Regions from separate parts of the Peribacillus sp. NPDC097224 genome, predicted to be linked through region 1. Evidence: riboswitches for the same ligand, from Rfam matches in the RefSeq annotation. Region 1 holds a riboswitch; each other region holds the start of a gene.

Region 1 (6,049 bases):
TGCGACCAAAAAAGGGGTGGAATCCATCAAGATGGGAACCAAGAAAGCCGAAGATGGACTCATTGCATCGGAGAATTCCTTGCAGGTGTTCGACCAGATCAAAGTGGCTGTCGGTGAAGTGGGAAAACGGATAGAGTCGGCATCCAATGCTATCGAAGACATTCAAGCCATGACCGAAGAGGTGGCAGCAGGGGCCACTTCCGTAAAGGAAATTGCGGTGAGCGCTGCTGAACGGGCACATGATACAAGTGCAGCCACAGAAGAGCAGCTAGCGGCGAATGAACAGATTACGACAGGCGCCCAATCACTAGCAATCCTGGCCGAAAACCTACAGAAGGAAGTAAGCCATTTCAAGATTTAAGAACACGATGAAGAACCCGAACGAAGAACACCACTCACACGGTGTTTTAGTCGTTCGGGTTTTTTCTGTTGCAATGCGATTTGTCACATGAAATAGGAGGAAGGGGATGGGGATAACCAAGGGGTGTGCGCGTAGAAAGCTAATATGGGGAAGAGGAGGATATCCAGGGACTATGCATTCTTGCTTTGATGATGAAGAAAAGGACCAAGCGATTTTCGCTTGGTCCTTTTTCCTAACTTTATTATGCAATCGGCCCGCCAAGTTCTTCGATTTCGTTTGGTACGCTACCGAATTTCTTGAAGTTTGCACGGAATTGAGCGGCAAGGTCTTTTGCTGATTTTGTGTATGCAGCAGGGTCTGCCCATGTTTTGATTGGTTGAAGCACTTCATCAGGAACACCAGGAACATGAACCGGAATGTTCAAGCCGAAGATATCGTCTTGAACGGTTTCAATGTTGGCTAATTCACCTTCAAGTGCCGCTTGGATCATGGCACGAGTGTAAGCAAGCTTCATACGGCTTCCAGTTCCATAAGCTCCGCCAGTCCATCCTGTGTTAACCAGGTATACTTTTGCGTCATGCTCGTCGATTTTTTCTCCAAGCATTTCAGCATAGCGTGTAGCAGGAAGTGGTAGGAAAGGTGAACCGAAGCATGTAGAGAATGTTGCTTCAGGAGACGTCACGCCTCTTTCTGTACCTGCCAATTTGCTTGTGTATCCGCTCAAGAAGTGGAACATGGCTTGTTCTTTAGAAAGTTTGCTGATTGGAGGCAGTACGCCAGAAGCATCAGCCGTTAAGAAAATGATTGTATTCGGGTGTCCCGCAATACTTGGATTCACGATGTTATCGATCGCTTGCATTTGGTATGCAGCACGGGTGTTTTCCGTTAATGAGCTGTCATCGTAGTCCGCCACGCGTGTTTCGGGATCTACCACGACATTTTCCAATACGGCGCCGAAACGGATGGCGTCGAAGATCTGTGGTTCTTTTTCACGTGAAAGGTTGATGGTTTTTGCATAGCATCCGCCTTCGATGTTGAATACACCATTAGAAGACCAGCCGTGTTCGTCATCACCAATCAGTTTACGGTTCGTGTCGGCAGATAAAGTCGTTTTACCAGTACCGGACAATCCGAAGAATAAAGCGACATCGCCTTCACGACCTACGTTTGCCGAACAATGCATCGGAAGGATTTCTTCTTCCGGAAGTAGGTAGTTCATGATTGAGAAAATCGATTTCTTCATTTCACCTGCGTATTCAGTTCCACCGATTAGGATAGTACGGCGTTCGAATGATACCATGATGAACGTTTCGGATTGCGTTCCATCAACTGCTGGATCCGCTTTGAAATTAGGTGCGGAAAGGATGGTGAATTCTGCTTCATGCCCTCTTAGTTCTTCCTCATTCGGACGGATGAACAATGTATGAGCAAAAAGGTTGTGCCAAGCATATTCATTAACCACTCGGATAGGAAGGCGTGATGATTCGTCTGCACCAGCAAAACCTTTGAAGACAAAGACTTCTTCTTTTGTCTTTAAGTAATCCACTACTTTACTATATAGTTTATTGAATACTTCCTCGGAAATGGGTTGGTTAACTGGGCCCCAGTCAATTTTGTCCTTTACAGAAGCTTCTTCCACAATATATTTATCTTTAGGTGAACGGCCCGTGTATTTGCCCGTTTCAGCTTTTACTGCGCCGGTTGAAGTTAAAACGCCTTCATTTCTGCTTAATACTTTTTCAACTAATTGAGGAACTGAGAGTTGAGTTTGCACATTATTTCCTGCTAATAATTGGTGTAACTCATTAACGTCAACAGAATTCATATATGAGATACCTTCCTTTGTTTAAGTTTTTATAATACAATTAGTATAACACATTGGATTAAATAGTCTATACTATTTAACTTTTTTTGTGAATGAAAATGGAATAGTCGCATTAATCAATTATCTCACTTCGAGTGTAACCTTATGTATAGTGCGGGCATATACTTGCAGTGAGTCATCCTGGATGGATGTTTTTGAATCTGGTTGAATCGGGAGACGATCTGGATGAAGTAAATCTAGGATGTGAAAAACGATTGCTGCCACAAGTCTTTGTGAAGTCCCGTTTTAGGATTAGTGTACCTTTTCATTTATAATAGGAAGAAAAGAAGTGAACAACCATTTATGTATTTGAAAAAGGGATGAATATGGGGTTCGGATGGTATGTTCATTTTGTCTGATTTATCCATTGTAAGTCAATGGTCTTATCTTCTTAGTTTACACTCTTTAAGAATACTATTTATATTCCGGCTGTGCCAGATAAAAAGTTTTTTTATTTTTCATTGGGGAAAAATGTTCTATTTAGAAAAACATTGACAAATTCAGACTAAATACGATAGTATCTTAAATTGTACGGATTCTCTTATCCCGAGTTGGTGGAGGGACAGGCCCTTTGAAACCCAGCAACCTGCCATATTGAACTTGACTCCAAGGTCAATCGCCGAAAATAAAGCGATGAACCTTCAAGGAATAGTGGTGATGGTGCTAACCTGAGCAAGGTAAAAACCCTTGAACGATAAGAGTGAAAGGATAGATGATAGAATTTTTAAACCTTTCCTCATTTGCCAGGGAAGGTTTTTGTGTTTTTATTCATTAATTCTGTGTCTATGATTGAAACTAATAAGGGAAACGAGTTCCGTAAAAGATCAGGCTCATGCCTACAACATACTAACTTCCAAGGAGGAAATAAGATGTCAAAGAAACGTCTATTTACTTCTGAATCTGTGACAGAAGGCCATCCGGATAAAATTTGTGATCAGATTTCAGATTCCATTTTAGATGCAATCCTAGCTAAGGATGCAAATGCACGCGTTGCGTGTGAAACAAGTGTAACGACAGGTCTTGTACTTGTTGCTGGAGAAATTACAACATCGGCTTACGTGGATATTTCACGCATTGTCCGCGATACGATTGCAGGTATCGGGTACACTCGTGCGAAATATGGTTTCGATGCCGAGACTTGTGCTGTGCTAAGCTCGATCGATGAGCAGTCTGCTGATATTGCAGCGGGTGTTGATAAAGCATTGGAAGCACGTGAAGGTACGATGTCCGATGAGGAAATCGATGCTATCGGTGCAGGGGACCAAGGTCTTATGTTCGGATTCGCGTGCAATGAAACGGAAGAGCTTATGCCACTTCCCATTTCATTGGCTCATAAGCTATCATTCCGTCTTTCTCAAGTTCGTAAAGATGGCACGCTAAGTTATTTACGTCCTGATGGAAAAACGCAAGTAACGGTTGAATATGATGAAAATAACCTACCTGTACGTGTAGACACAATCGTCATCTCCACACAACATGATCCTGAAGTGACACTTGAACAAATTCAAGCCGACTTAAAAGAACATGTGATTAATGCGGTCGTACCGGCTGACTTAATCAATGAAGATACGAAATACTTCATCAACCCGACTGGCCGTTTTGTAATCGGCGGACCTCAAGGGGATGCTGGTCTTACTGGCCGTAAAATCATCGTTGATACGTACGGCGGATACGCTCGTCACGGCGGCGGTGCTTTCTCTGGTAAAGATGCAACAAAAGTGGACCGTTCTGCTGCATATGCCGCTCGTTACGTTGCGAAGAACATCGTAGCTGCTGGCCTGGCTGACAAAGCGGAAGTGCAATTGGCCTACGCAATCGGCGTGGCTAAGCCTGTATCCATCTCAATCGATACATTTGGAACGGGAACAGTAAGTGAAGAGGTGCTAGTGGAATTGGTAGAGGCGAATTTCGACCTACGTCCAGCTGGTATCATCAAGATGCTTGACCTACGTCGCCCAATCTACAAGCAAACAGCTGCATATGGTCACTTCGGCCGTACAGATGTTGATTTGCCTTGGGAGCGTACGGATAAAGCAGAAGCTTTAAAAACACAAGCTAAAGCGTAAATCATATGAGAAAAGGTGCCTTGCTTTAATGCAAGGCACCTTTTTTGATGGGCAAAAATAGGATTAAATATGGCTTCCTAGGGAATAATTCAAGGAATCCTATTTTTAGCTAAGCGTTTTTTGTAATCATACGATTGGTGTTACTTTATTCGGTCAGCCTGTTTATAGAGTTGTCCTTTTTCAGCATATTCCCGGACAATGCGATCCATATCCTGGCGATCTTCCTCATTAATTTCACGAACGACTTTGGCCGGCCTTCCAAAGGCTAAGGTGTTCGGCGGGATAACCTTTCCTTGGGGGACAAGGCTTCCTGCACCGATGAAGGCACCTTCACCGATTTCCGCTCCATCAAGGATGATCGAACCCATGCCGATGAGGGCTCTCTTTCGAATTTTGCAGCTATGTAGAATGACTTGGTGGCCAATGGTCACTTCATCTTCGATTATCAGTGGGTTATTGGGACTTTGATGAAGTACGCTGTTATCTTGCACGCTTACTCTTTTCCCGATGATGGTGGGTGCCACATCGCCGCGAATGACGGTATTGAACCAGATCGTTGATTCATCACCGATTTTGACATCGCCTGTCACGACGGCATTTTCAGCAAGATAGGCGCTTTCGGAAATTTCTGGTTCCATGCCTTTGAATGGATAAATAATCAATTTTCATCATTTCCTTTCCGAAGTGGATAATTTTGCTGTATTATTTTAATATACCGTATCAAAATAGCCTTGGCTACTATTTGATTGAGCACAATTAATTAGGTTTCGTTTTTGTTGAAAACCGAAAATGTGGTTATAATTTACCATATAGATTATTTTTCATTCTGCATGGAACGTTTACAACTAGAGAAAAGTGAAAGGGGGATTTCGAATGTGGAAATGGGAGACGGACGGAGATGCAAAAGGCGTCATCGTCATTATTCATGGGGCAATGGAGCATCATGGCCGTTACAAGTGGTTAACACAAATGTGGCTTTCAGCCGGATACCATGTCGTCATGGGCGACCTACCCGGGCAGGGAATGACGACACGCGCCTTCCGGGGGCATATCGATTCCTTTGACGAATATTTAGAAGAAGTAAAAAGCTGGATTGAAGATGCATACGATTATTCCCTTCCTGTCTTTTTATTAGGACATAGCATGGGTGGGTTGATTGCGATCCGCCTGCTTCAGGAGGAAGAATGGGACATCGCGGGGGTCATTTTATCATCGCCATGCCTCGGTCTGATGACGCATCCTCCCAAATACTTAACCGCCATTTCACACGGCATGAATATCGTGATGCCAAAATTCCGGGTGGATTCTGGGTTAACTCCCCAAATGGCGACGAGGAATTCGGAAATCCGTGAATCGGATACGAACGATACATTGTACATTACCAAGGTTTCCGTTCGCTGGTATCGGGAGCTTGTACAGGCAATGAAGGATGCTTTTGAAGAGATTCCGGAGTTTCAGGACGTGCCTTTACTGATGATGCAGGGCGGAGATGACAAGGTCGTCAACAAAAAGGCGGTCCGGGAGTGGTTCAACTATAACTTGGCCAGCGAAAAGCAATACAAGGAATGGCCGAAACTATATCATGAAATTTTCAATGAACCGGAGCGGGATGACGTATTTCAATATGCACTGAGTTTCGTTGAAAACCGGTTGAAGATATTGGGCTATGTCGTTTAAATAAGAAAAAAGCTGCTGAGAAACTTCAGCAGCTTTTTGTTTTAGAGGAATTTGTCAAAGACATGTTCGAACGGCTTCAAT
Region 2 (6,049 bases), on a different contig from region 1:
AATACTATCAAATGTACGAACTGCAGGCTGGACCTAATAAGGGGATGGCTGGATAGATTCATAATATGTAGGATGAGAAAGAAGAGGGGCATTTGCTCCTCTTCTTTCTCATTTGCTCATATAGATTACATTTCCTTGTAAACAAATTCTCGGTATTTTACAAACTCATTCTTCTTATCCTCGTTATTTAACCAATAGCTCAGTGCTCAATCCGATTATTTAGTAGAAACGGCCTGTCTTTCTGCACTTTTCTTAAGGGCTAAATCAAAGTCCCTGATCAAATCATCAGGATTTTCCAAACCGACGGACAAGCGAAGCAAGCTGTTCGTGATGCCGCGTTTTTCCCTTTCTTCTGCAGGCATGGCCGCATGGGACATTTTAGCCGGGTAAGATAGAATCGATTCGACGGCCCCGAGGCTTACAGCAAACACGGGTAACTCGACATGGTTTACGAACGAGCGGAAAATTTCTTCGCTTTCCAATTCGAATGATAGAACAGCTCCCGCTCCCCTGGCTTGATTTCCCTGGATGCCGTGTTGTGGGTGGTCGGAAAGACCAGGGTAATACACGTTTTTCACTAACGGTTGCTGTTTTAAATATTCCGCAATTCTCTCAGCACCTTTTTGAGAGTGCTCCATCCGGACGGATAGGGTTTTCAGACCTCTCATCACAAGCCAGGCATCCTGAACACCGAGCACCGCTCCAAAAGAGTTTTGGAGGGAACCAAGTCTATCGGCAAGGTCCGGGTCTTTTACGACGGCAAGGCCTGCTACGACATCACTATGTCCAGACAAAAATTTTGTTGCACTGTGCAGGACAATATCGGCCCCGAGGTTTAACGGTCTTTGCAGGGCAGGTGTCAGGAATGTATTGTCTACAAAGCTTAATGCGCCAATGCTTTTGGCGATATCACATACCGCTTTAATATCGGTTACTTTAAGCAAGGGATTGGAAGGCGTTTCAATATAGATTGCTCGCGTATTTGGCTGGATGGCCGCTTTTACACTTTCAAGATCCGTCATATCCACGAAGGTATGTTCGATGTTAAAACGGGTCAGCACGGTTGTTACCATTCGGAATGTGCCTCCGTATACATCTTCAGAGATGACGATATGGTCACCGGCAGAAAGCAGGAGGAAAGCCGTTGAAATGGCAGCCATCCCGGATGAAAAAGCGAATCCGCGCGTGCCTTCTTCCAGTTCCGCAATGATATCTTCCAGTGCTTCTCGCGTCGGATTCCCGCTCCGGCTGTAATCGTATTTGCCAAATTGATCAATGTCGGTTTGATGGAAGGTGGAAGCATGCTGAATCGGAACACTCACCCCACCTGTTGTTGGATCGAATTTATGTTGGTTGTGTAGTAATTTGGTTTCAAAACTGAATTCTTGGTTTGTCATCGTATTGCCTCCTTTTTAACTTGAGCAAATGCCTGCTGCAGGTCTTCGATTAAATCTCCGCTGTCCTCGATGCCGACAGAGAATCGAAGGAGTCGATTGCAAACTCCATTTGCCGTTCTAACTTCAAGAGGCATATCGGCATGTGTCTGTGTCGCCGGATACGTGATGAAGCTTTCGACGCCACCAAGGCTTTCGGCAAATGAAATCAATGAAAGGGACTGTAGAAATGGGTTGACCACCGCTTCATCATTGACCCGGAATGAAATCATGCCGCCACGACCTGGATAGAGAACATCCGTTACACTTTCATGTTCCGTCAAATAATCAACGATAACCTTGGCGTTCTTTTCATGACGTTCCATTCTCAGTGCCAAGGTTTTCATCCCGCGCATCAACAGCCACGAATCAAATGGGCTCAAGACCGCACCCATACCATTATGGTGGAAAGCAAGGGACTCACATAACTCGGCGCCTTTTGCCACAATCAAGCCGGCCAACACGTCATTATGGCCACCTAGATATTTCGTTGCACTGTGAATCACGATGTCAGCACCAAGTAAGAGGGGCTGTTGGATGATCGGCGTGTAAAAAGTATTGTCAACAATCAATAGTAAATTGTATTGTTTGGCAAGAGCGGCGACGGCTGGAATGTCCGTTTGCTGCATAAGAGGGTTTGTGGGAGTTTCAATAAAGATGGCCTTTGTTTGAGGGGTGATTGCTTTTTCAATATCCTCCAGGCAACATGTATTGACATATTCGCATTGTAGCCCCCATTTTTTAAAGCCATGCTCTAATAAACGATATGTACCGCCATATAAATCTTCGCTACTGATCCATGCATCCCCTGATTTGAATAAGGAAAGGATGGTGGCAATGGCAGCCATTCCCGAACTGCATGCATATCCTTGATCGCCATGTTCTAGTTTGGCGATCGATTGCTCCAATAGCTGGCGTGTAGGGTTTCCTGTTCGTGTATAGTCGAATCCTGTTGATTGACCAATTCCTTCGTGACGGAAAGCCGTCGAGAAGTAAACGGGCGGATTGACCGTTCCTGTCGCCGTTTCACTGCGGTTTCCAAGCTGAGCAAGATAGGTTTCTGTTTTGTACATAATTTTTCACTGCTCCTTTTAGTTAAATAAAATAAAAAAAGTCTTCTTTAAGAAGAAGACTTGAATAAGTAGGATAGAGTCATTCTTCTTATCTTCCAAGTTACACAAACTTGTGGAATTAGCACCTTTTCATTGGTTTGAAACAAATGAAGGTTGCTGAGGTGTCATAGGGCCATTCCCTCTACCTCTCTCGATAAGAGTTTTGATTATTCAATTTCTTTTGAATTTACTATAAATATAGGATTCTGTCAAGGACATTCCTAATAGACGGTTATTTGGGACTAGCTATTATGGAACATGTATCATGTTATGTATCATGTTTATCATTATAAAATTACGAATTCAACAGAGTAATAGAACCGGATTCAGATTAAACGGACTTTTCTGAAGGAAAAGGTCATTTGTGTTCCGTTTTTTTTGCTTTACAATAATAATGTTTGTACAATATATAGGGGATCATATAAAACGTCATTATTCATTACATATACATATTGTTTCTCAGTGGATAGTGCGAATATAGGAGGAGAACACATGGAATTTAGAATCGAACGAGATACAATGGGGGAAGTAAAAGTTCCTGCTGATAAGTACTGGGGTGCTCAAACGGAAAGAAGCCGTAATAACTTCAAAATCGGTTATGAAAAAATGCCGATTGAATTAGTTCATGCATTTGCTTACGTAAAACAAGCGGCAGCAAAAGTGAATTTTGAACTTGGCGATCTTTCAGAAGTGAAGAAGGATGCCATCGTTAAAATTTGTGGTGAAATCCTTGAAGGGACGCTTGACGAACATTTCCCACTTGTCGTCTGGCAAACAGGTAGCGGCACACAAAGTAATATGAACGTGAATGAAGTGGTCGCAAACAAAGGGAATAAATGGTTAGAGGAAAAAGGCGAAACTGAGATGCTTCACCCGAATGATGATGTTAACAAAGCACAAAGCTCTAACGATACATTCCCGACAGCCATGCATATCGCAGCTTATATGGAAGTTGCCGAAAAATTGGTACCGGCCATTAAAGTGCTTCGTGACACATTCGAAGCCAAAGAAAAAGAATTCTGGGATGTCGTGAAAATTGGACGTACCCATCTTCAAGATGCGACACCACTAACTCTTGGCCAAGAAATCTCCGGTTGGAAAGCAATGCTTGATAAAGATTTGGCGATGATCGAAGAAAGTAGCCAAAAATTATTGAACCTTGCATTGGGCGGTACGGCTGTAGGGACTGGAATCAATACGAAAAAAGAATTCCCGGCACTTTCTGCTAAACAAATCGCAGCGGATACAGGACATTCATTTGTCACATCGGATAATAAGTTCCATGCTTTAACAAGCCATAACGAAATTGTTTATGCACACGGTGCTCTTAAAGCATTGGCTGCTGATTTAATGAAGATTGCCAATGATGTTAGATGGCTGGCAAGTGGCCCAAGAAGCGGAATCGGTGAAATCGCCATTCCTGAAAATGAGCCAGGCAGCTCCATCATGCCAGGTAAAGTGAATCCGACCCAATGTGAAGCAATGACAATGATTGCGACACAAGTTGTCGGAAATGATGCTACAATCGGTTTTGCAGCAAGCCAAGGGAACTTTGAATTGAACGTTTTCAAACCGGTCATCATTTACAACTTCCTGCAAACCGTTAAATTATTGACTGATGGCATTCATTCCTTCAATGATAACTGTGCGGTAGGAATTACAGCGAATGAAGATAAGATCAAAGAAAATGTTGATCGTTCTCTTATGCTCGTAACGGCATTGAACCCACATATCGGGTATGAAAAAGCGGCTAAAATTGCGAAAACTGCATTCAAAGACAACTCCACTTTGAAAGAAGCGGCGTTGAAACTTGAATTCCTAACGGAAGATGAATTCAAAGCATGGGTTGACCCTGCTAACATGGTCAATAAATAATCAACAGGTAAGCATCCTTCCTCGCATGTAGGGAGGATGTTTTAATGTGTTAAAATGATGGAATAAACGAATACTTAAACTAGATAAATCGAACAGGAGGAATGGTCATGTCTTTATGTCCACTATGCAATGGTCTTAGAAAAATGCATTTGGAATGCCCTAAATGCAGTAGTGACCTTGAAGATCAAGGGAAATTGATGGATTATGCCGATGATTACAGTGCTTATATGGATATTGATACATTGAAAAAAAATGACGGTTTTCCCGAATCCCTTCAAAAGGGACAATGCCCGCATATTATGAAGTGCCCCAACTGCGGACACGATGAAGTGATTTTGGTACAGGAATAGAGTTCTTGAATAATAGGGTGAGACCTTAGAATAATTAATGATCGAGACTTTTTCATAAAAATGAGAAGTCTCTTTTTTATGTGGATCATTTTTTCATGAAAAGGAGGTTACCTAAACTTGGAATTGGAAATTCATAGTGGAAAAATAGAGGGATAGTGGGCTTGTCTCGCCGTATAATGTTATGGTAGTGAGTTATTCGTGGAGAATGGAAAGTAGGGTGGTAACCTTGGCAATGCTCTTATTGGTTATGATTTACTTGGCTTTCATAAGCCTGGGTCTTCCAGATTCCTTACTGGGTGCTGCCTGGCCGGTCATGCAGTCTGATTATGACCAGCCACTGGAGACTGCAGGCTTACTTTATATGATTGTTGCAGCAGGGACCATTTTCTCAAGCCTGGCTAGCGGCTGGTTAAATAAACGACTGGGGACGGGAAAGGTCACGTGTATAAGTGTGGCCCTGACAGCGGTGGCCTTATTTGGCATTGCCTATTCTCCCTCTCTGGATTGGCTTATTATCTGTGCGATCCCTTTGGGGCTGGGTGCAGGAGCTATCGACGCTGCGCTGAATAACTACGTGGCGTTGCATTATAAAGCCCATCATATGAACTGGCTTCATTGCTTTTGGGGAGTGGGGGCAAGCATAGGACCCATCATGATGTCTTATTATATGGCTAATCAAGGCACATGGAGAGCTGGTTATGTAACCATTTCCTATATCCAGTTCACCCTAGCCCTTTTACTCGTGTTAACCCTTCCATTATGGAAGCTAGTCTCTCGGAGGGTGCCAATCGATGAAGGTAGCACAGTGAATCCGGATTACTTGGAAGAACGGGTATCCAAGGAAAGGTCGCTTAAAATCAAAGGAGTCAAGTATGCATTGTTCACGTTCTTTTTCTATTGCGGCGTTGAATCAACGTTAGGACTGTGGGGAAGCAGCTATCTTGTGAATAGCAAGGGCATGTCAGCTGCTTTGGCCGCTCAAGGGGTCTCTTTTTTCTATACGGGTATTATGCTAGGACGGCTTATAACAGGATTTATTCTTTTGAAGGTCACCAACCATCAGCTCATGATCCGATTGGGACAGATTGCAGCACTTATTGGGACGGTACTCCTTATCCTGCCCTTGCCGGTTACGATGTCGCTTGTCGGTTTTGTTATAGTCGGATTGGGCTTGGCCCCCATTTATCCTTGCATGATTCATGAGACCCCCGCCAGGTTCGGTAAAACCCATTCACCGTCCATCATAGGATATCAAATGGCTGTGGCATACACGGGGACC
Region 3 (6,049 bases), on a different contig from region 1:
CCGTTCCTACCCGGGAAGCCGTGCTGATACAAAAGGCCTGAAACGATGATACGCCTTTCTTATCTGCCGTAGCACCTTCCCCTAGTAACCTAATCATTTCTTTCACCATTCTAAATTGTACGAATTTAGTCCGAAAAGAAAAATAAATGCCCATTCCAATTAATAATATAATCAGTATAGATGACCATAATAAATCATTTGTTTCAGTAATAAACTTTTCTACTATCTCCATTTTTAAACGAACCCACCTCTAATTATTTCAATACAATACCTTTAGAGTTCCCGCTTTTGCAAAATAGTAAACACTTAAGAATAAAGATGACTCCGTATATTGTATTTAATTATACTATTTTAATATTATTGAAGAAGGATATTAGTTTTTTGGAACATAAAAGAATTAAAGATTTCATCCACACTTTCCATTCGAAGTCACTTACCCTAAAAAAGCCCTGGCGACAATGCTCCAGGGCCAACATTCATGATTTTACATTCATGATTTTACATTCATGATTTATTGATACTCTTCCACCCATACTATTTTTATTTCTTCTTCGAGAACCGGGGAAAACCTATTAAAATGGCTATGATTCCTGAAATCCCGATTAAGACTGGATAGAACGAATAGGGTAGGATACTGATAGGAGAGATGTGTGCGACACCTGCAGCTAAAAGTAGTTGTGCTCCGTATGGCAATAAGCCCTGAATGCTACAAGCGAAAACATCGAGCAAACTGGCAGATTTCCGTGGATCGATTTCATACTTTTCGGCAATGTTTTTTGCGAGTGGACCAGCAATGATGATGGATATGGTATTGTTTGCCGTTGAAAGATTCGTTAAAGCCACCAATCCCGCGATACTGAACTCTGCACTTTTTCTTGATTTGCTCTTTCTCGTCACGAGGTTCAGTAGGTAATCGATTCCGCCGTTATGTTTGATAACAGAAACCATGCCTGCAATCAAAATCGCTAGGAAGGAGATTTCATACATCCCAGCCATTCCATCCCCCATTTTTTGAATCACTTCCATTGCATGATAACTACCATCCGCTAAACCGATGATTCCGGCAAAGACGATGCCGATAGAGAGAACCAAGAATACATTGATCCCTGCCAATGCTGCCACTAGAACACAAAGGTAAGGTAGAATTTTGACCCAATTGTAGGCTTCTCCAGAAATTGTAGCTTGTTCACCCATCGTCAGAAAACCAAGGATAAAACATGTGATTATTGCAGCAGGTAACACAATAAAAAAGTTCACTTTGAACTTATCTTTCATTTTCGTTCCCTGTGTGCGTACAGCTGCTATAGTCGTATCCGAAATGAAAGAAAGATTATCACCGAACATGGCACCACCAATGACCGCAGCCATGGAAAGGGCAACAGATATATCCGTTTGATCACTGATTCCTACTCCAATAGGTGCTAAAGCCACTATCGTTCCCATACTTGTCCCCATTGATAATGAGATAAAGCAGGCGATAATAAATAACCCCACCATTAAAAGATTTTGCGGAACAATTGAAAGTGCTAGATTCACCGTAGACGCTACGGCCCCCATCCCATTTGCCACTTCCGAAAAAGCCCCAGCCAATAGGAATATGACAACCATCAACATGATGTTTGAATCCCCGGCACCTTTACAAAAGATTTCTACTTTCTGATCGAATGATTCCTTTCGATTCATTGCCAGTGCCGTAGCAGATGCAATGGCTATGGCAACAATCACTGGAAATGTGTAAAAATCTTTTGTAATAACACCTGAACCTATAAATAATATCAAAAAAACGATAAACGGCGTTAAAGCCCATGGATTCCCTTTATTGTCTAAACTCATGATGTACACCTCTTTAGTATTTTGCATGGTAATGGTAATGGATACTCTTTTTGGACTCTCTAAATTTTCCGGCATCCCTTCATTTTAATATGGTCTTGATTATAGAATAGTAACAAACCATCAAGAACAGATTCCTATCCTATGAGTACAAAAAGACCTCTTCCGTTTTATTACAAGAAGAGGTCTTTTAATCTATAAACACTCCTCTTATCTTTCAGGTCAATCGCCTGCTGGATTTGGCACAGCACTCTAAATAAGTCTGCTGCCGAGACATCTTCGGGCCAGTCCCTCAGTCTCTCTTGATAAGAAGTAAGAAATATTCATTTTTTCAAAGCAAATATAAGAGTACAGCATTTTAAGAGTTTTCGCAAGGTAAAGTATTAAAGATTTTTATAAACTGATGGAATGCATTAGTTTTTAGCTTTCGGGGCGAAAAGGTAGTTAGTGTGAAAGCACCTTTATTCTTCTACATTGATGGGTACCACTTTTCCATCTTCGACCGCTCCTACAACGACTTTTGCTGCGAATCCACCGTTTTCGTCAATCGATGGTATATTGTAAATTTTCTGTTCAGGTGCCGTATTTGTCAGCCCATCCTGCATATGGTCACGGATCGCATTCACATCATCGACTGTTCCCGCCGCTTTCATTGCCTCCACAAAGGCATACATAGCAATGTAATTCAACCCCACTTCAGAACTAGCATCTTCCTTATAAATTTTTTTATATTTATCAATGAATGCCGGTATTGCTTCTTCCTTGGAATCGATTAGCGGAAGAACACCGATCGAACCTTCCAATGTTTCGTACGAGCCCGCTATTGGTTTCATTTGATCCAGTTTCGCCTGGTCCATGATAATGAAACCGCCTTTAAAGCCTAGTTCCCTTGCTTGTTTTGCAACCTTGGCCGTAGGCTCTGACGCCCCCCCGATGAAAAGGACATCAGGCTTTTCTTTTAGGGCATTTGTAACAGTCGTGAAGAAATCCGTTTCTTTAGAAAAATCAATGGAGGCATTATACACGACTTCACCACCCTGTTTTTCCCAATGAGGAAGTAGGTTTTCCGCCCAGTCCTTCCCGTACTGGGAAGATGGTGGCAATGCCGCAATTTTCTTTCCGAAGTTTTCCATTGCATACGTAGAAAACGGTTCAATATACCCTTCATAATTTGGCGGGATCCTCACCGTTAATGAATTACCGCTTTCCGTGATGGCTGGTTCACTCGAATAGCCACCGATGATGAATTTCTCTTTTTCGTTAAAAACCTGAAGGGCGAGTATCCCTCCACTATGAGGAGTGAAAATAATCGGAGTTTTGTATTCCTGAATTAAACGTTTAGCATTTGAACCCGTTTCATTCGGTAAGTACTTATCATCCAACGAAACCAGGTTGAGCGTATATTTTTCCCCTTCCACTTCAAACCCACCAGCATCATTGATTTCATTTACTGCCATCTCCACACCATTTAACGTTCGTTTTCCATATAAGGCTGCTGCTCCACTCAAAGGACCGCTAAAACCGATATTGACGACATTCTTCCCTTTACTGGCCTTTCCTCCCCCACTTGAGGCAGGGCTGTCTCCTTTGTTACAGCCGGCTAGTGCCGTTAGGACGAGTAATAGCATGACAAAGAATACACTCAATTTTTTCATGAAAATCCCCCATTCATTTTTAAACTCTTATGCTCCGATATAAGCTTTCCGTACTTCATCATTAGCCAATAATTCTTTTGCAGTCCCTTCGACGACAATTTCCCCATTTTCAAAAACATATCCCTTATCTGCAATGCTAAGAGCCGCATTCGCATTCTGTTCGGCTAGTAGAACGGTTATGCCTTCCCGGTTTATTTCTTCAATGACTTGGAACATCTGTTCAACGATCAAAGGAGCGAGGCCCACGGAAGGTTCATCTAGCATCAAAAGCTTTGGCTTAGACATCAAGGCCCTGCCAATGGCTAGCATCTGTTGCTGTCCACCACTCAAGCTGCCGGCTTCATCATGGAGTTTTTCTTTTAAAATAGGAAATAAATGATAGACATTTTCCAATGAGGCCTTGATTTCCATCTTTTTTTTTCGATGTACGTAAGCTCCCATCTTCAAGTTTTCCTGGACAGTCATCTGAGGAAACAGTTTCCGCCCTTCTGCACATTGCACGATTCCAGCTTGGACATTCTTATCCGGATCCCTACCTCCGATAGCCAGTTCCTCAAAATGAATTTCACCCTGAGCCAGCTTGCTTATGCCGCTGATAGAACGGAATGTCGTGCTTTTCCCTGCTCCATTCGCTCCCAGTAGAACGACAATTTCCCCTTTTTTCACTTCAATATTCACATGCTTGATCGCAGAGAAGCTCCCATAACATACAGTAACATCAGTTAACTTAAGCACTAGCACTACCTCCTAAATAGGCTTTAATAACCGCCTCATTCGCCCTGATTTCTTTTGGAGTGCCTTCAGCAATCTTTTCCCCGTAGTTCAGGACCATGATATGGTCAGCTAAGTTCATGATCATATGCATCTTGTGCTCGATCAAGCAAATCGTGAAGCCCGACTGATTCAACTCCTTGATCAGTTCTGTAAGCCCTTCTGTTTCATCAGGGTTTATGCCGGCGGCCGGTTCATCAAGAAAGATGATTTCCGGATCCGTCGCAAGGGCAAGGGCAATCGCAGTCCGCTTCTTTTCCTCTTGAGAAATACTCGAGACCATCTTATTTGCCGAATCCATTAAGCCGACAATTTTCAATACTTCCATCGCTTTATCACGACAGGCCTTTTCCTCCCGTTTTAACCTCTTCGTCCTTAGGATAGCATCTACCAAATTCGATTTAGTTCGAAGCCTATGCCCTACAATCACGTTATCCAAGATGGTGGATTGCTCAAAAAGACTAGTCGTCTGGAACGTTCTTGCTATGCCAAGCCCCGCTATTTCATTGGCAGGAAGCTTCGTGATGTCTTTCCCTTTGAAGAGGACTGCTCCAGAACTTGGACGATGGAAGCCGCTGATCAAGTTGAAAAACGTAGACTTCCCGGCTCCATTAGGCCCGATAATCGCATTGATCTTTCCTTTTTCAATGGTGAAATCCACATTTTTTACAGCTGCCAATCCCCCGAAACTCTTTGTTAAATTCTTCGTTTCGATAAACATCTTCATCCCTCCTCCGCATTAACCGGAACGTCCTTACTCATAATCAGTTGTTTCTTATCTCTTCGTTTAATTTTCCAATCAAAGAATGCACCCGAAATACCGCGTGGATAGAAAATTATGATCAACGTAAGTAAAGGTCCAAAGATCAACATTCGATACTCTTGGAGAAATTGTAGATTCTGGGATAGTATGACGAGAAGCAAAGTTCCAACCAAAGGTCCCGATAGAGTTCCTATTCCGCCGACCAGTAGATACATCAACAAGTCGAACATTATGGCCGTAGACCCGATATCCGGTCCGATAAACCGCACGAATGAAGCATATAAGGCACCTGCCAAGCCTGCAAAAAATGTAGAAAGAACAAATGCGGTCAACTTATTCTTCATCGTGGATATGCCTATCGTTTGGGCAAGTTCCTCACTATTCCTGATGGCCATATAGGTTCTCCCTGTCAACGAATGAACAATACGATACATGACCAAAATGACGCCAAGTAGGAAAATGAGCACCAAATAATATTGTGAAGCGGCCGTCTCGAAAGTGATGGGTCCGATATTTCCAGGGGCCGGAATCCCAATCAAGCCTCTAACTCCTTCTGTAAGACCTTCCCATTTATCGATGACCAGGTAGATGATATATCCGACGCATAAAGTATAAATTGCGAAAAAGTGTTCTTTTGTTCTCAATGCTATTAAGCCGACCAAAAAACCAAGCGCCCCGGAAATTAGGCAAGACAAGACCAGTGCCAACCAAAAGTTCATTCCCGCTTTTACCGTCAATAACCCCAATGAGTACGCCCCAATGGCAAAGTATCCAGCATGGGCAAGCGAAAGATAGCCCGTATAGCCCGCTAACAGATTAATTCCATATACCGCGATTGCCCAGATGAAAGACAACGTTAACATATGAACGTAATAGTCATTCTGCGCGATGATTGGAAATAAAAAGGCCAGGATGATCAAAATTAAGATGACATTTCGTTTTGATAAGATATTCAAACTACCTCTCCCCCTTTGCGAAAAGACCCGTCGGTTTGACCGTTAAGATGACTACTAAAAGGAAGAAGGCTATG
Region 4 (6,049 bases), on a different contig from region 1:
TATTTTGTGGGTTTTTCATGGGGATGCGAATAGAGAGTCTATCGTTGTATTGCCCCAAAAAAACGGGTATTCTAAGGGAAGGTGGTGAAACGATGGGCTTAACTTTATACTGGTACCCAAAATGCGGCACATGCCGTAATGCAAAGAAGTGGCTGGATCGCCATGAGTTGCAATATGAAGCGATTCATCTCGTGGAAAATCCCCCTTCTCGGGCAGAAATTGAACAAATATATAAAAGTAGTGGACTAGAGTTGAAGAAGTTTTTCAATACGAGCGGGCAAAAATATCGCGAGCTCGGTTTAAAAGACAAACTGAAAGAAGCTTCAGAGAAAGAGATGCTCGATATATTGGCTACGGATGGCATGCTTTTGAAAAGACCAATTGTGACGGACGGTTCAAAAGTGACAGTAGGTTTCAAAGAAGAACAATTTGATCAGACCTGGAGCTAAGACTTTACAAAACATTTGGATAATTCCTTATCATAACAAAGAATGTACCTTATAATGTAATAGATAAAATATAAGCTGTAATATGGAGGGAATTAATATGTCAACGCCAAAAGAACTTCGTTATACAAAAGAACATGAATGGGTCAAAACGGAAGAGGGTACAGTACGCATAGGGATTACTGCATTCGCCCAGTCTGAACTTGGGGACATCGTTTTTGTTGAACTTCCAGAGGTCGGATCTGAACTGAAAGCGAACGAGCCCTTTGGTAGTGTGGAATCCGTTAAAACGGTTTCTGAACTTTATGCTCCTATTAGCGGCAAGGTCGTTGAAATCAATGAAGAGTTAAATGACAATCCTGAATTCGTTAATGAATCTCCGTTTGAAAAAGCATGGATGATCGTCCTTGAACCATCAGACAGCAGTGAAGTTGAAAAACTGATGAGTGCAAACGAATATGATAGCCTGATAAACGGGTAAGTAAGGTGAGGGGGAGGCTTTAATTAAGCCTGCTCTTTTTCAATTTGAGTGGAGACGGGGTGATGAGATGGAATGGGATGTACCCGATAAAGTGATCATGGTTGAAGGCCTTTCAGACAAGCGCAAAGTGGCATCCGTTCTGGACGAAGAAGTGGAAATCAGATGTACCAATGGCACCATTTCTTTAACGAAGTTGGATGAAATGGTGGATGAATTGATAGGCCGGGACGTTTATATCCTTTTTGACGCAGATGCGTCAGGGGAAAAGCTAAGGAAACAATTTCGTCGGGAACTGCCGGAAGCAAGGCATTTGTACATAGATAGGATGTACAAGGAAGTCGAGGATACCCCAGAACATCACATCGCTTCCGTGCTACTGACTGCAAATATGAAAGTGAAAACTAAATTTACAAGTAAAAGGATGGAAGAGTAACTGATGGAGGAATGGAAAGAAGAAGACTTTAAGCAAGCTGTTGATCAAGGGAACACTTTTAGCTTATATCTATACACACCTTTGTGTGGAACCTGCCAGGTGGCTTCAAGAATGCTTTCCATAACACTAGAGCTGTTCCCGGAAATGAAGGCTGGAAAAATGAACATGAATTATGTCCAGACATTGGCTGAACGATATGAAATTGAGAGCGTACCCTGTCTTTTGCTTTTTGAAAAAGGAAAGATGACAAAAAAAATATATGCCTTTCAGTCTGTTCCTTATTTGTATGGATTGCTGAAAGAGATAAGCTAAAAGCCGATCCTACATGGATTGGTTTTTTTGTTGAAGTCATGGGGGGGAAATAGCATTCGTATTAATGATTGAATATTCTAATAACTAATTGACTACCTGCTACTAAAGTGCTATATTTTGTATGAAGTACATACGTTATAGACGCATCATACACGAGGATGGAATGTCTGCCATTTACAAAACGCGCTTATCCAGGCGACATCGTTCAATAGGGAAATTTCTATGGACGGTGGCGGGAAGTTCCGACTTCTTCATATTATAAGGTTCCTTGCATATAACAAGAGAAGAGGCAATATCGCTTTAATCCCTACTAAAACAATGGAAGAAGGGGAGAATATAATGACAGAAAAAAATTACCGCTTTGAGACGTTGAGTGTGCATGGCGGTTTAAAAGTCGACGAAACGGGTGCCCGCGCCGTGCCCATTTATCAAAGTAATGCTTATTTGTTCAAAGATACAGATCATGCAGCGAATCTGTTTGGATTAAAAGAGAATGGCTATATCTATACGAGGCTTCACAATCCCACTGTCAGTGTCTTTGAAGAAAGAATGGCCCTGTTAGAAGGGGGAATCGGTGGATTGGCAGTTGCAAGCGGCATGGCCGCTATATCCCTTTCCATCCTTAATATCGCTGGTATGGGGGATGAAATCGTTTCTGCTTCAACACTGTACGGCGGGACCTATAATTTATTTGAAAATACACTCCCTAAATACGGAATCAAAGTGAAATTCGTCTCACCTGATGATCCGGAAAATTTCAAACGGGCAATCACTCCACGAACGAAGGCCATATTTGCCGAAACAATCGGCAACCCAAGCTTAAGGGTTCTTGATATCGAAGCAGTGGCGGAAATAGCCCACGAAGCAGGGATACCTCTTATTATTGATAACACTTTCGCAACGCCGTATCTGTGCCGACCAATAGACTTTGGGGCGGATATTGTCATCCATTCAGCTACAAAGTGGCTATTGGGTAATGGTACGACATTAGGGGGAGTCATCATCGACGGTGGTAAATTCGATTGGAATTCGCCTAATTATCCAGGCTTTACGGAACCTGACCCTAGTTACGATGGACTTGTCTATTCCGAAGCGGTAGGGCCTGCTGCCTTTATCACGAAAGCGCGTGTGCAATTGCTTCGGGATTTGGGACCGACGTTAAGTGCTCAAAGTGCATTCCAGTTCACGCTTGGCCTGGAAACGCTCCATGTCAGGATGAAGGAACACCTGTTGAATACGAGGACGGTCATTCAATACTTGGAGAATCATCCGGCAGTCTCATGGGTTTCTTATCCGGGTAACGATGATCATCCCGATAAAGCCCTAGCGGATAAATACTTGCCTAAGGGAGCCGGATCTGTGGTGACGTTTGGAATTAAGGGTGGACGTGAAGCAGGTTCCACACTCATCAATTCGGTTGAGTTATGGTCGCATGTCGCCAATGTCGGGGATGCTAAAAGCCTAATCATCCACCCAGCAAGTACAACTCACCAGCAATTGAATGATGCAGGACTGGTCAAGGCCGGTGTCAGTGCCGACCAGGTTCGCCTTTCAATCGGTATTGAAAATGTAGACGATTTACTTGAAGATCTAGAGCAAGCGATTGAAAAAGCGACGAATATCGTGTCAGTGAATTCTCAAAGAGTTTAATGGAGAAACAGGTACACCCTAGGATTTTACATTGCACTCCTTTTTTATCTGTGTTAAAATTTCAGACATAGTAAAGTGAATGTTAAGACAAAAAAGAATAGTCCATATATAGCTCTTATCAAGAGAGGTGGAGGGATGTGCCCGTTGAAACCCGGCAACCGACAAGGATTTTCCTTGGAAAGGTGCCAATTCACACAAAGCGTAGAGGCTTTGGGAGATGAGAGGAAGGCCTGCTTTTCCCTGCCTTTCTGCTCATGCAGAAGGGCTTTTTCTATTTTCTTTGAATCATAGAGGATAGATTCATCAGGAGGCCATAAAAATAAATCGACTAAATTCATAGGCTTAATTGGATAAAGAGGTGAGCATACATGATTACATTGTCAAACGTCAGTAAACTTTTTCGAACAGGAAAAGGAAATAGCGAAACGATTCATGCCGTGAATAGTGTGAATTTAGAAATAAATAAAGGTGAGATTTTCGGAGTCATCGGATACAGTGGGGCTGGCAAGAGTACGCTCATACGTATGCTGAATGGGTTGGAACGGCCTACTGAGGGCTCCGTGAACGTTGCGGGAAATGAAGTTTCAACAATTAAAGGGTCTAAGCTTCGTAAAGCCCGTCAAGAGATTAGCATGATTTTTCAGCATTTTAATCTCTTATGGTCAAGGACCGTTCAAGAAAATATATCCTTTCCTTTGGAAATTGCGGGCATCTCCAAGCAAGAACGCATCAAGCGCGTCAATGAACTCATTAAGTTAGTTGGATTGGAAGGAAGAGAAAAAGCGTATCCATCGCAGCTAAGTGGTGGACAAAAGCAAAGGGTGGGAATAGCGAGGGCTCTTGCCAATAACCCGAAAGTGCTTTTGTGTGATGAGGCCACGTCCGCTCTAGATCCCCAGACAACCGATTCCATCCTGGAATTGCTTGTGGATATAAATCAACGCCTTGGTTTAACCATTGTCTTGATTACACATGAGATGCATGTCATTCGGAAGATTTGCAATCGAGTGGCTGTGATGGAAAGTGGACGGGTAGTCGAACAGGGAGCTGTCCTGGAAGTATTCAGAAACCCTAAAGAACAGATGACTAAGCGTTTTGTTCAGCAGGTGACGGAACCAGAAGAGACAAAAGAAACGATGGAGCATTTGTTTGAACGGTATCCAGCAGGAAAAGTGATTCAACTGACATTCGTGGGGGATCATGCAGAAAGCCCGTTGATCACAAAATTGGTACGTAATTTTGAGTTGGATGTGAACATTGTCCAGGGGAAGATATCACAAACGAGAAGCGGCTCATATGGAACATTGTTCATCCACCTTGATGGCAGTGAAGATGAAATGCTCCGCGCAATCGAATTCATAAAAGCACAGCAGGTAGGCGTGGAGGTGATTACTCATGCTTGAAGAATTATTGCCGAATGTAGATTGGGAAGACATCATAGAAGCGACGAAAGAAACGCTGTATATGACAAGTATTTCAGTTGTAGCGACCTTTTTTATAGGGATACTATTGGGGTTGCTTCTGTTTTTAACAGGCAAGGGGAATATGTGGGAAAATCGGGGCGTTAACGGTGTGTTAAGTGCTTTCGTCAATATTTTCCGTTCGATTCCATTCCTTATCTTGATTGTATTATTAATTCCGTTCACCAAATTACTTGTCGGTAGCATGATTGGTGAGAATGCGGCATTACCAGCACTCATTATCGGTGCAGCACCGTTTTATGCGCGGATGGTCGAAATCGGCCTTCGTGAGATTGATAAAGGCGTGATTGAAGCGGCTAAATCAATGGGAGCCAAAACCAGCACCATCATTTATAAGGTCCTCCTTCCAGAATCGATGCCGGCCCTTATATCAGGCATCACGGTAACATCGATTGCATTGGTTGGATACACGGCAATGGCAGGTGTCATCGGGGCTGGTGGATTGGGTAACTTAGCCTATCTGGACGGTTATCAACGGAATCACAACGACGTTACCCTGGTAGCGACGATTGTCATATTAATTATTGTCTTCATCATACAGATTATCGGTGATGTGATTACTTCTAAATTGGATAAAAGATAAGGGGAGATGAAAAGGATGAAAAAGTTTTTAGGGTTTGCATTCGTTCTAGTTTTATCAATTGCATTGGCGGCTTGCGGAACGGATAAAGAGAAAGATACAGGTAGTGGCGATGATACGAAGAAGTTAGTGGTGGGTGCATCGAATGTACCACATGCAGAGATTCTTGAAAAAGCGATTCCTCTTCTTAAAGAAAAAGGCATTGAATTGGAAGTGGAAACATTCCAAGACTATATCTTGCCAAACAAGGCTTTGAACAATAAAGAACTGGACGCGAACTACTTCCAGCACATTCCTTATTTAGAATCTCAAATTAAGGAAAATGGATATGATTTTGTTAATGCAGGCGGCATCCATATTGAACCAATTGCTTTGTATTCACAAAAATATAAAAGCATTGATAAGCTTCCAGAAGGAGCAACAATCATTTTAAGCAGCTCTGTTGCAGACCATGGACGTGCCTTATCACTTTTAGAAAAGAATGGCCTGATTACTCTTAAAGAAGGCATTGATAAAACGACAGCTACAGTAAAAGATATTGTCGAGAATAAGAAGAACATTAAATTCGATGCAGATTATGAAGCGGCATTACTTCCGAAGATCTATGAAAGCGGCGAAGGAGATGCGGTCCTAATCAACTCTAACTATGCAATCGACGCTGGCTTG

The links. A riboswitch is a leader RNA that binds a small molecule or an ion and turns the genes downstream of it on or off. The one in region 1 is predicted to bind S-adenosylmethionine.
Region 2: linked by a shared signal. The riboswitch ahead of ACIQXR_RS07725 (methionine biosynthesis PLP-dependent protein) and the one ahead of metK (methionine adenosyltransferase) in region 1 are both predicted to bind S-adenosylmethionine.
Region 3: linked by a shared signal. The riboswitch ahead of ACIQXR_RS13135 (Na+/H+ antiporter NhaC family protein) and the one ahead of metK (methionine adenosyltransferase) in region 1 are both predicted to bind S-adenosylmethionine.
Region 4: linked by a shared signal. The riboswitch ahead of ACIQXR_RS04375 (methionine ABC transporter ATP-binding protein) and the one ahead of metK (methionine adenosyltransferase) in region 1 are both predicted to bind S-adenosylmethionine.

What each region holds. Positions count from the first base shown of each region.
Region 1 is NZ_JBIWDK010000008.1:43,286-49,334, forward strand. It holds gene ACIQXR_RS15640 (methyl-accepting chemotaxis protein) at 1-361, shown strand, start outside; gene pckA (phosphoenolpyruvate carboxykinase (ATP)) at 603-2,186, opposite strand; SAM riboswitch class I at 2,764-2,926, shown strand; gene metK (methionine adenosyltransferase) at 3,095-4,291, shown strand; gene ACIQXR_RS15655 (gamma carbonic anhydrase) at 4,432-4,950, opposite strand; gene ACIQXR_RS15660 (alpha/beta hydrolase) at 5,165-5,968, shown strand; gene ACIQXR_RS15665 (hypothetical protein) at 6,045-6,049, opposite strand, start outside.
Region 2 is NZ_JBIWDK010000003.1:213,118-219,166, forward strand. It holds gene ACIQXR_RS07715 (ABC transporter ATP-binding protein) at 1-56, shown strand, start outside; gene metC (cystathionine beta-lyase) at 216-1,397, opposite strand; gene ACIQXR_RS07725 (methionine biosynthesis PLP-dependent protein) at 1,394-2,506, opposite strand; SAM riboswitch class I at 2,592-2,706, opposite strand; gene fumC (class II fumarate hydratase) at 3,038-4,420, shown strand; gene ACIQXR_RS07735 (hypothetical protein) at 4,528-4,770, shown strand; gene ACIQXR_RS07740 (MFS transporter) at 4,997-6,049, shown strand, end outside.
Region 3 is NZ_JBIWDK010000006.1:114,109-120,157, forward strand. It holds gene ACIQXR_RS13130 (alanine/glycine:cation symporter family protein) at 1-232, opposite strand, end outside; gene ACIQXR_RS13135 (Na+/H+ antiporter NhaC family protein) at 541-1,833, opposite strand; SAM riboswitch class I at 2,038-2,142, opposite strand; gene ACIQXR_RS13140 (ABC transporter substrate-binding protein) at 2,292-3,485, opposite strand; gene ACIQXR_RS13145 (ABC transporter ATP-binding protein) at 3,513-4,220, opposite strand; gene ACIQXR_RS13150 (ABC transporter ATP-binding protein) at 4,213-4,977, opposite strand; gene ACIQXR_RS13155 (branched-chain amino acid ABC transporter permease) at 4,980-5,975, opposite strand; gene ACIQXR_RS13160 (branched-chain amino acid ABC transporter permease) at 5,977-6,049, opposite strand, start outside.
Region 4 is NZ_JBIWDK010000002.1:159,299-165,347, reverse strand. It holds gene ACIQXR_RS04400 (arsenate reductase family protein) at 93-449, shown strand; gene gcvH (glycine cleavage system protein GcvH) at 547-927, shown strand; gene ACIQXR_RS04390 (toprim domain-containing protein) at 995-1,360, shown strand; gene ACIQXR_RS04385 (thioredoxin family protein) at 1,364-1,672, shown strand; gene ACIQXR_RS04380 (O-acetylhomoserine aminocarboxypropyltransferase/cysteine synthase family protein) at 2,012-3,322, shown strand; SAM riboswitch class I at 3,435-3,546, shown strand; gene ACIQXR_RS04375 (methionine ABC transporter ATP-binding protein) at 3,691-4,725, shown strand; gene ACIQXR_RS04370 (methionine ABC transporter permease) at 4,718-5,386, shown strand; gene ACIQXR_RS04365 (MetQ/NlpA family ABC transporter substrate-binding protein) at 5,402-6,049, shown strand, end outside.